DNA from 2 places in the Bradyrhizobium huanghuaihaiense genome. Region 2 is predicted to be linked to the other one. Evidence: predicted binding sites of a transcription regulator. Region 2 holds the regulator's gene; the other holds the start of a gene.
The links. The regulator HrcA, encoded in region 2, represses chaperone genes, less so after heat shock. The targets are predictions, from matches to a motif close to GTTAGCACTCNCNNNNNGNGAGTGCTAAC.

Region 1 (4,211 bases), 3.4 Mb from region 2:
CCTCGTCATTCCGGGGCACGCCCCCTTGGGCGTGAGCCCGGAATCCATAACCACAGGCGGATGGAATGGCCTACTATGTCTACATCCTCGCGAGTAAGAAGCACGGCACGCTCTATATCGGCGTGACAAATGATCTCGTGCGCCGGGTGTATGAGCACAGAACGAAAGCTGTTCCTGGCTTCACGACACGTTACGGCGTCAACAAGCTAGTCCTGTTCGAAATCTACGATGATGCAGCAGTCGCCATCGCCCGCGAGAAAGAGCTCAAGAAGTGGCGGCGGGATTGGAAGACACGTCTCATCGAGGAGCAGAATCCCAATTGGGATGATCTCTATCCGGGGATAACCAACTGAGGTTCGTGGTTATGGATTCCGGGCTCGCGCCCAAGAGGGCGCGCCCCGGAATGACGGGTGGAGAGAAGTCAATACAAACAAAAACCCCGGCATCGCTGCCGGGGTTTCGCATTTCGTATCTTGCCTGAAAGGGCTGGATCAGAAGTCCATGCCGCCCATGCCGCCGCCCGGAGGCATCGCCGGACCGGCGCCGCCCTTCTTGGGCAGCTCGGCGACCATGGCTTCCGTGGTGATCAGGAGCGCGGCAACCGAGGCAGCGTTCTGGATCGCGGTGCGGACCACCTTGGTCGGGTCGATGATGCCCTTCTTGACGAGGTCGGCATATTCGCCGGTCTGGGAGTCGAAGCCGTAATTGTAGGCCTTGTTCTCCAGGATCTTGCCGACGATCACCGAGCCGTCTTCACCGGCGTTGATCGCGATCTGGCGAGCGGGAGCCGACAGCGCCTTGCGCACGATCTCGACGCCGGTCTTCTGGTCGTCGTTCTTGGTGCGCAGGCCCTTGAGCTGCTCGGAGGCACGGAGCAGGGCGACGCCGCCGCCCGGGACGATGCCCTCCTCGACAGCCGCGCGGGTCGCATGCATCGCGTCATCAACGCGATCCTTGCGCTCCTTCACCTCGACCTCGGTCGCGCCGCCGACGCGGATCACCGCGACGCCGCCCGCGAGCTTGGCGAGACGCTCCTGGAGCTTCTCACGGTCGTAGTCCGAGGTGGTCTCCTCGATCTGCGCCTTGATCTGGGCCACGCGCGCCTCGATGTCGGCCTTCTTGCCGGCGCCGTTGACGATCGTGGTGTTCTCCTTGTCGATCATCACCTTCTTGGCGCGACCGAGCATGTTGAGCGTGACGTTCTCGAGCTTGATGCCGAGATCTTCCGAGATCGCCTGGCCGCCGGTCAGGATCGCGATGTCCTGCAGCATGGCCTTGCGGCGATCGCCGAAGCCCGGAGCCTTGACGGCCGCGACCTTCAGGCCGCCGCGCAGGCGGTTCACGACCAGGGTCGCGAGCGCTTCACCCTCGACGTCCTCGGCGACGATGACCAGCGGCTTGCCGGTCTGCACCACGGCCTCGAGCAGCGGCAGCAGCTCGTTCAGCGAGGAGAGCTTCTTCTCGTTGATGAGGATGTAGGCGTCGTCCATCTCAACGCGCATCTTGTCGGCGTTGGTGACGAAGTAGGGCGAGATGTAGCCGCGGTCGAACTGCATGCCCTCGACGACGTCGAGTTCGGTCTCGAGCGACTTGGCTTCCTCGACGGTGATGACACCCTCGTTGCCGACCTTCTTCATGGCGTCGGAGAGGAACTTGCCGATCTCCTGGTCGCCGTTGGCCGAGATGGTGCCGACCTGGGCGATCTCCTCGTTCGAGGTGACCTTCTTGGAGTTCTTCTGCAGGTCCGCAACGACGGCTTCGACCGCGAGGTCGATACCGCGCTTGAGGTCCATCGGGTTCATGCCGGCGGCGACCGACTTGGCGCCTTCCTTCACGATCGCCTGGGCGAGCACGGTGGCGGTGGTGGTGCCGTCGCCGGCCGCGTCAGCGGACTTGGAGGCGACTTCGCGCACCATCTGGGCGCCCATGTTCTCGAACTTGTCGTCGAGCTCGATCTCCTTGGCGACGGTGACGCCGTCCTTGGTGATGCGGGGAGCGCCGAACGACTTGTCGAGCACGACGTTGCGGCCCTTCGGACCGAGCGTGACCTTCACCGCGTTGGCGAGAACGTCGACGCCGCGCAGCATCTTGTCGCGCGCTTCAACCGAGAATTTGACTTCTTTGGCTGCCATCTGGAATTTTCCTTAGGTATGTTTGACTGGAGGGAGAGAGGGGCTCTTAGGCCGCCTTCTTCTTGGAAGCGGGGACGTCGAGGACGCCCATGATGTCGCTTTCCTTCATGATCAAGAGATCGACGCCGTCGATCTTGACCTCGGTGCCGGACCACTTGCCGAACAGCACGCGGTCGCCGACCTTGAGGTCGATCGGGATCAGCTTGCCGGCTTCGTCGCGGCCACCCGGGCCAACGGCGACGACTTCACCCTGGGAGGGCTTTTCCTTGGCAGTGTCGGGAATGATGATGCCGCCAGCGGTCTTCTCTTCTGCGTCGATGCGCTTGACCACGACGCGGTCGTGAAGCGGACGGAATTTCATGCAGTCCTCCTAAGTAGTTGCACGATATGGGAATTTTTTGGCGTTAGCAGTCTGTGCCCGCGAGTGCTAGCACAGGCGAGGCTGAAATAGGACAGGAATTTTGCGGGGGCAAGGGCTTCTAGCAGAAAAATCGGCACCCGGAAGCGTGGACTGCCAGAATCTCTTTTCCATCGTTAACCAGCCTGGGAGGCCTCTTCGAGGCCCCGTGGGAGCCGTATTAGCACGGAGTCGCATCTGCTGCTAACGCATTGAATTTCAACAGCTTGTTAAACTTTTGGGCTTGAGATGGGTTGTCAGTTTGCGTCACATTTCTCTCATGTGAGCGCATCTCCATCGGGTGGCTCGTACGCGTACCCGGAAAGCCACCCCCTGAATGCGCTCCTGCAAAGGAGGTTGGCATGGGATTGCGGGTTGGGGGCGTTTCCGAAGACTTCCGGAAACAGATGCTGGGCTACGGGCTGACGACGGCACAAATTCTCTACCGGATGCCGGATCATCCCTCGCTGCTCCAGACCTATGTCTGGCAGAACTACGACATGTTTCCGAAATTTCCGGCGCTGACCGACTTCCTGGCCTTCTGGCAGGAAAAGCTCGACGGTCCGCTGTTCTCGGTGACCGTCGCGCATTCCAAGCTGATCAAGCCCGCCGAGTTGCGCGCCGTCGACGGCGTGTTCCGGCTGCATTGAGCAGAGCACCGGTTTCGTAGCGAGCGCCGGTCTCGTAGGGTGGGCAAAGGCGCGTTAGCGCCGTGCCCACCATCTCTCCGCGACCACATCTGAAAATGGTCGGCACGCTTCCGCCTTCGCTCTTCGAGCTACGGCGGACAAGTCGCTTTGCCCACCCTACGATATCTACGTTGGAGCGCGGCTACGCGAAGCCTACGAACACGCGATCAGGCGCCGCTGCTGCAATAGCGCTTCCACATCGCGCGATAGGCCTCGTCCACCGCTTGCGCGTAGGCGACCGGGTTGCAGGCGGCCGCAGCCCGGACCTGTCCGGGCAGTTCGCCGCGCAACTTGTCGAGATCGCCGATCTCAGCCGCACGGCTCACCGCGATGTCGACATAGGCCTCTTCGCTATCCGTCACCCAGTCCGGCAAGCCGAGCGCGGTGAGAATGGAGCCGGCGGCACGGCTGGGCAGACTGTTCCCTAGCTTCGCCACCACGGGCACGCCCATCTGCAAGGCTTCCAATGTGCTGACGCCGCCATTCTGCGGGAACGGGTCGAGAGCGATATCGACGCGATTGAACGCCGCCAGATGATCGACCCGCAAGGTGGTGCCGAGCAGTTCGACGCGTTCGGCCGGAACGCCGCAAGCTGCAAGCCGTGCCAGCAGATTGTCGCGGACCAGTTGATCGTCCAGCGCAACATCCTTGATCAGCAGTCGTGATCCGGGCACCCGCTCGAGAATCCTTGACCAGGCCTGCGCGGCCTGGTCCGAAATCTTGCTGATGCGGTTGAACACACCGAATGTGATGAAGCCGTTCGAGATCGCCGGTGTTGACGCCCCCGCAAGCTCCATTGGCAGCGGCTCCAGTGTCACGAAGCACGGCAGGTCGACGATGGTTTCCGCAAACAGATGCCGGACCGCGGCAGGAATCGCGACCGGGTCCGAGAACAGATAATCGATCGTCGGCAGCCCGGTGCCGGTGCCGTGCCCCCAGCCATGGGCCTGGATCGGCGCCGGCTTGCGCGCAAACACGCTGAGGCGGTTTCCC
Region 2 (4,211 bases):
GCGACCAGTGGCAAGCCGCCTTCACCCGCTTCCGCGCCGTGCGCGACGGGATTCAGCCGAAGGGGTAGGCACGCTCGTCCAACAACCCCGGTGTCGTCCCGGCGAAGGCCGGGACCCATAACCACCGGGAGTAGTTGCAGGGCGAGCTGGTAACTCCGAGTCTTCGCAAAACTATTGTTGCGGCGTATGGGTCCCGGCCTTCGCCGGGACGACGACGCGTTGGCTGGCAGCCCAACCCCTCACCAATACCGGCTGCATTTTCGGGCTTCTGTTCGTATACGAACGGAACTAGGCTTCCCTCCCGTTGGATCATCCTGGAGGGAGACGAACGATGCTGGATCGGCGACAAATCCTCGCGGCGCTTGGAACGACGGCGCTGGCAACCCTCGCGCCAACCGCGCTGCCTGCAGCGGCATCGATCAAGCCGGACGATGCGTCCGCGCTGCTCGTGATCGACGTGCAGAACTGCTTCCTCCCCGGCGGCAGTCTCGCGGTGAAGGAAGGCGAGCAGGTGGTGCCCGTCATCAACAGAATCGCAAAAGCATTTTCGAACGTGGTGATGACGCAGGACTGGCACACGCCCGGCCACGTGTCGTTTGCGTCAGTCCACTCCGGCAAGAAGCCGTTCGAGACCATCGATCTTCCTTACGGCAAGCAGGTGCTGTGGCCGGACCATTGCGTGCAGGGCACCGATGGTGCGGCGCTATCGAAGGACCTGTCGATCCCGCACGCCGAGCTCATCATCCGCAAGGGCTTTCACAAGGACGTCGACAGCTACTCGGCCTTCCTCGAAGCCGACGGCAAGACCTCGACGGGTCTCGCCGGCTACCTGAAGGGCCGCAAGATCAAGCGCGTCTTCGTCGCTGGCCTTGCGACGGATTTCTGCGTCGCCTGGACCGCGCTGGACGCGCGCAAGGCCGGCTTCGAGGTCTATGTGGTGGAAGACGCCTGCCGCGGCATCGACACCCAGGGCTCGCTGGCAAAGGCCTGGGCCGACATGGCCAAGGCCGGCGTGAAGCGGATTCAGTCGAGCGATATTGCGGTGAGCGCGTAGGTGCCAATCAGTCATTCCGGGGCGATGCGCAGCATCGAACTCCGGTGCGCAATTGCGCACCTGAGAACCTCGAGATTCCGGGTTCGGCTCTGCGAGCCGCCCCGGAATGACGTCAACACTCAGTTCGTCGCGCCGCTCGACTCGTTGTTGTTCGCCGCAGGCGCGGCCTTCGCGCCGCCCTTGGCGACACCGACGAGGGCCGGGCGCAGCACGCGGTCGCCGATGGTGTAGCCGGCCTGCATGATCTGCACCACGGTGCCCGACGGCACCGACGCATCAGGCACCTCGTACATCGCCTGGTGGAAGTTCGGGTCGAACTTCTGGCCCAGCGGATCGAGCTTCTTCACGCCGTGCTTTTCCAGCGCGTTGAGCAGCGAGCGCTCGGTGAGCTCGACGCCCTCGATCAGCGAGATCAGGCCGGGATCGGCGGTGGCACGGGCCTCGGCCGGAACGGCATCGAGCGCGCGCTGGAGATTGTCGGCGATGTCGAGCACGTCGCGGGCAAAACCGGTGATGCCGTAGAGGCGGGCGTCAGCGACCTCCTTGGTGGTGCGCTTGCGCAAATTCTCCATCTCGGCCAGCGTCCGCAGCATGCGGTCACGCGCCTCGGCGGCTTCCTTCTGCAACATTTCGACCGAGCCGGGCTCGGGATCGTCGGGCATGATGTAGGGTTTTGACACCACGGGCTCGCCGGTCGCTGCAGTCGTGTCTTCGGGTTGCCGGTCTTGCTCGGTCATCGGCTCTAATCTCGAACTCGTTTCCAGGGATTGTTGGCCCGGATATCGTGCCTAAGCGCGCGAAAATCAAGCGCCCGTGATCGGCGCAAATGCCGGTCAGCCCCCCAGAAGCCGGCTGACGATGCGGGCGGCATAGTCCACGGTCGGGATCACGCGGGCGTAATTCAGCCGCGTCGGCCCGATCACGCCCAAAACACCGACGATGTGGCCGGCGGCATCCCGATACGGCGAGATGATGGTGGAGGAGCCCGACAGGGAAAACAGCTTGTTCTCCGAACCGATGAAGATGCGCACGCCTTCGGCGGTCTCGGCGCGGCCGAGCAGGTCGATCACGCCGCGCTTGGTCTCGAGATCGTCGAACAACAGGCGCACCCGCTCCAGATCCTCCAGCGCGTGCAGATCTTCCAGCAGATTGGCGTGGCCGCGGACGATGAGCTGGCGGTCCTCGCTCTCGCCGCCCGACCAGCTGGCGATACCGGCCGAGATCACTTTCTGTGTCAGCTGATCGAGCTCGGCGCGGGCTTGTCCGAGCGCGGTTTCGAGCTCGAGCCGCGCCTCGGCCAGGGTTCGGCCGCGAATCCGGGCATTGAGGAAATTGCCGGCTTCGGTGATCGCGGACGATGGAACTCCCGGCGGCAGCGTCAGCACGCGGTTTTCGACCTGGCCGTCCTCGCCGACCAGGATCACCAGCGCTTTTTCCGGTTCCAGGCGGACGAATTCGATGTGCTTGAGCCGGGCATTGGATTTCGGCGTCAAAACCACCGCCGCGGCGCGGGTCAGGCCCGACAGCCGCGTCAGCGCCTGGTCCAGCGCCGCCTCGACCGACTGGGCCTGGCCGACCGTGGCAAGCTGGCTCTGGATCGACTGCCGTTCGGCCTCGGTGAGATCGCCGACCTGCATCAGGGCGTCGACGAAGAAGCGCAGCCCGAGTTCCGTCGGCAACCGGCCCGCCGAGGTGTGCGGGGCATAGATCAGGCCGAGCTGTTCCAGGTCCGCCATGACGTTGCGGACCGAGGCCGGCGACAGCGGCATGGCGATCAGGCGGGAAATGTTGCGCGAGCCGACCGGCTCGCCGGTCGCGAGATAGCTTTCGACAATTTGACGAAAGATGTCGCGGGAACGCTCGTTGAGTTGGGCGAGGCCTGCGCGCGGCGCGATCAGATGGATCGGATCGTGATGGGCCACAGACGGTAACTCCTCTCAGATGCTCATAATTTGTCCATCCGGGACGGTTCTGACAAGCGTGGCGTTTGCGGGGTGGAAAACCGGGGGCGTATAAGCGCCGATCTTCCCCCTTGCCGCATACCCTCACCCCCCCTACAAGCACCGCGAACAGCCCTTTTCCGAGAGTTTTGGAGGATTTCCCATGCGGCCAAGCCGCCGTGCGCCCGACGAATTGCGCCCCGTGACGCTGGAGCGCGGCGTGGTCAAATATGCGGAAGGCTCGTGCCTGGTGAAATTCGGCGACACCCATGTGCTGGTCACCGCTACGCTGGAAGACCGCCTGCCGCCGTGGCTGAAGGGCCAGGGCCGCGGCTGGGTCACCGCCGAATACGGCATGCTGCCGCGCGCGACCTCCGAACGCACCCGCCGCGAGGCCTCGGCCGGCAAGCAGAGCGGCCGCACGGTCGAGATCCAGCGCCTGATCGGGCGCTCGCTTCGCACCATCGTCGACCTCGAAGCGCTCGGCGAGCGCCAGATCACGGTCGATTGCGACGTGCTCCAGGCCGACGGCGGCACGCGCACGGCCTCGATCACCGGCGCCTGGGTCGCGCTCGCCGACTGCATCAGCTGGATGAAGGCGCGCAACATGATCAAGGCCAACGTGATGCGCGACAACGTCGCCGCGATCTCCTGCGGCATCTACAACGGCACGCCGGTGCTCGACCTCGACTATGCCGAGGATTCGGAAGCCCAGACCGACGCCAATTTCGTCATGACCGGCGATGGCCGCATCATCGAGGTGCAGGGCACCGCCGAACGCGAGCCGTTCACGGAAGCCGAGTTCCTGGCGCTGATGGCGCTGGCGCGCAAGGGCGTCGCGCGTCTCGTGGACTTGCAGAAACTGGCTGTCGCGTAGTCAATAGGCCCATGCACCGCCGAATCACCGGAAAGCTCGTCATCGCCACCCACAATCCCGGCAAGCTCGCCGAGATGAAGGAGCTGCTTGCGCCGTACGGGATCGAGGCGGTGTCGGCCGGTGAGCTCGGCCTGGACGAGCCCGAGGAGACCGGCAACGACTTCCGCAGCAATGCCACGATCAAGGCGATCGCGGCCGCGCGCGCGACCAAGCTTCCGTCTTTCGCCGACGATTCCGGTATCGTCGTCGAAGCGCTCGACGGCGCACCCGGAATCTACAGCGCGCGCTGGGCCGGTCCGACCAAGGATTTCAACGCCGCGATGGCGCAGATTGAGCGGCT

Region 1: N2603_RS17065 (co-chaperone GroES) is a predicted target of HrcA. The motif match lies at 2,536-2,564, and genes of this name have one in related genera.

The regions. Positions count from the first base shown of each region.
Region 1 covers NZ_CP104172.1:3,605,468-3,609,678, forward strand. Annotated here, with positions in the region: gene N2603_RS17055 (GIY-YIG nuclease family protein) at 66-353, shown strand; gene groL (chaperonin GroEL) at 492-2,132, opposite strand; gene N2603_RS17065 (co-chaperone GroES) at 2,179-2,493, opposite strand; gene N2603_RS17070 (usg protein) at 2,892-3,179, shown strand; gene N2603_RS17075 (tetratricopeptide repeat protein) at 3,386-4,211, opposite strand, start outside.
Region 2 covers NZ_CP104172.1:175,834-180,044, forward strand. Annotated here, with positions in the region: gene N2603_RS00795 (hypothetical protein) at 1-68, shown strand, start outside; gene pncA (bifunctional nicotinamidase/pyrazinamidase) at 332-1,054, shown strand; gene grpE (nucleotide exchange factor GrpE) at 1,174-1,791, opposite strand; gene hrcA (heat-inducible transcriptional repressor HrcA) at 1,888-2,976, opposite strand; gene rph (ribonuclease PH) at 3,158-3,871, shown strand; gene rdgB (RdgB/HAM1 family non-canonical purine NTP pyrophosphatase) at 3,883-4,211, shown strand, end outside.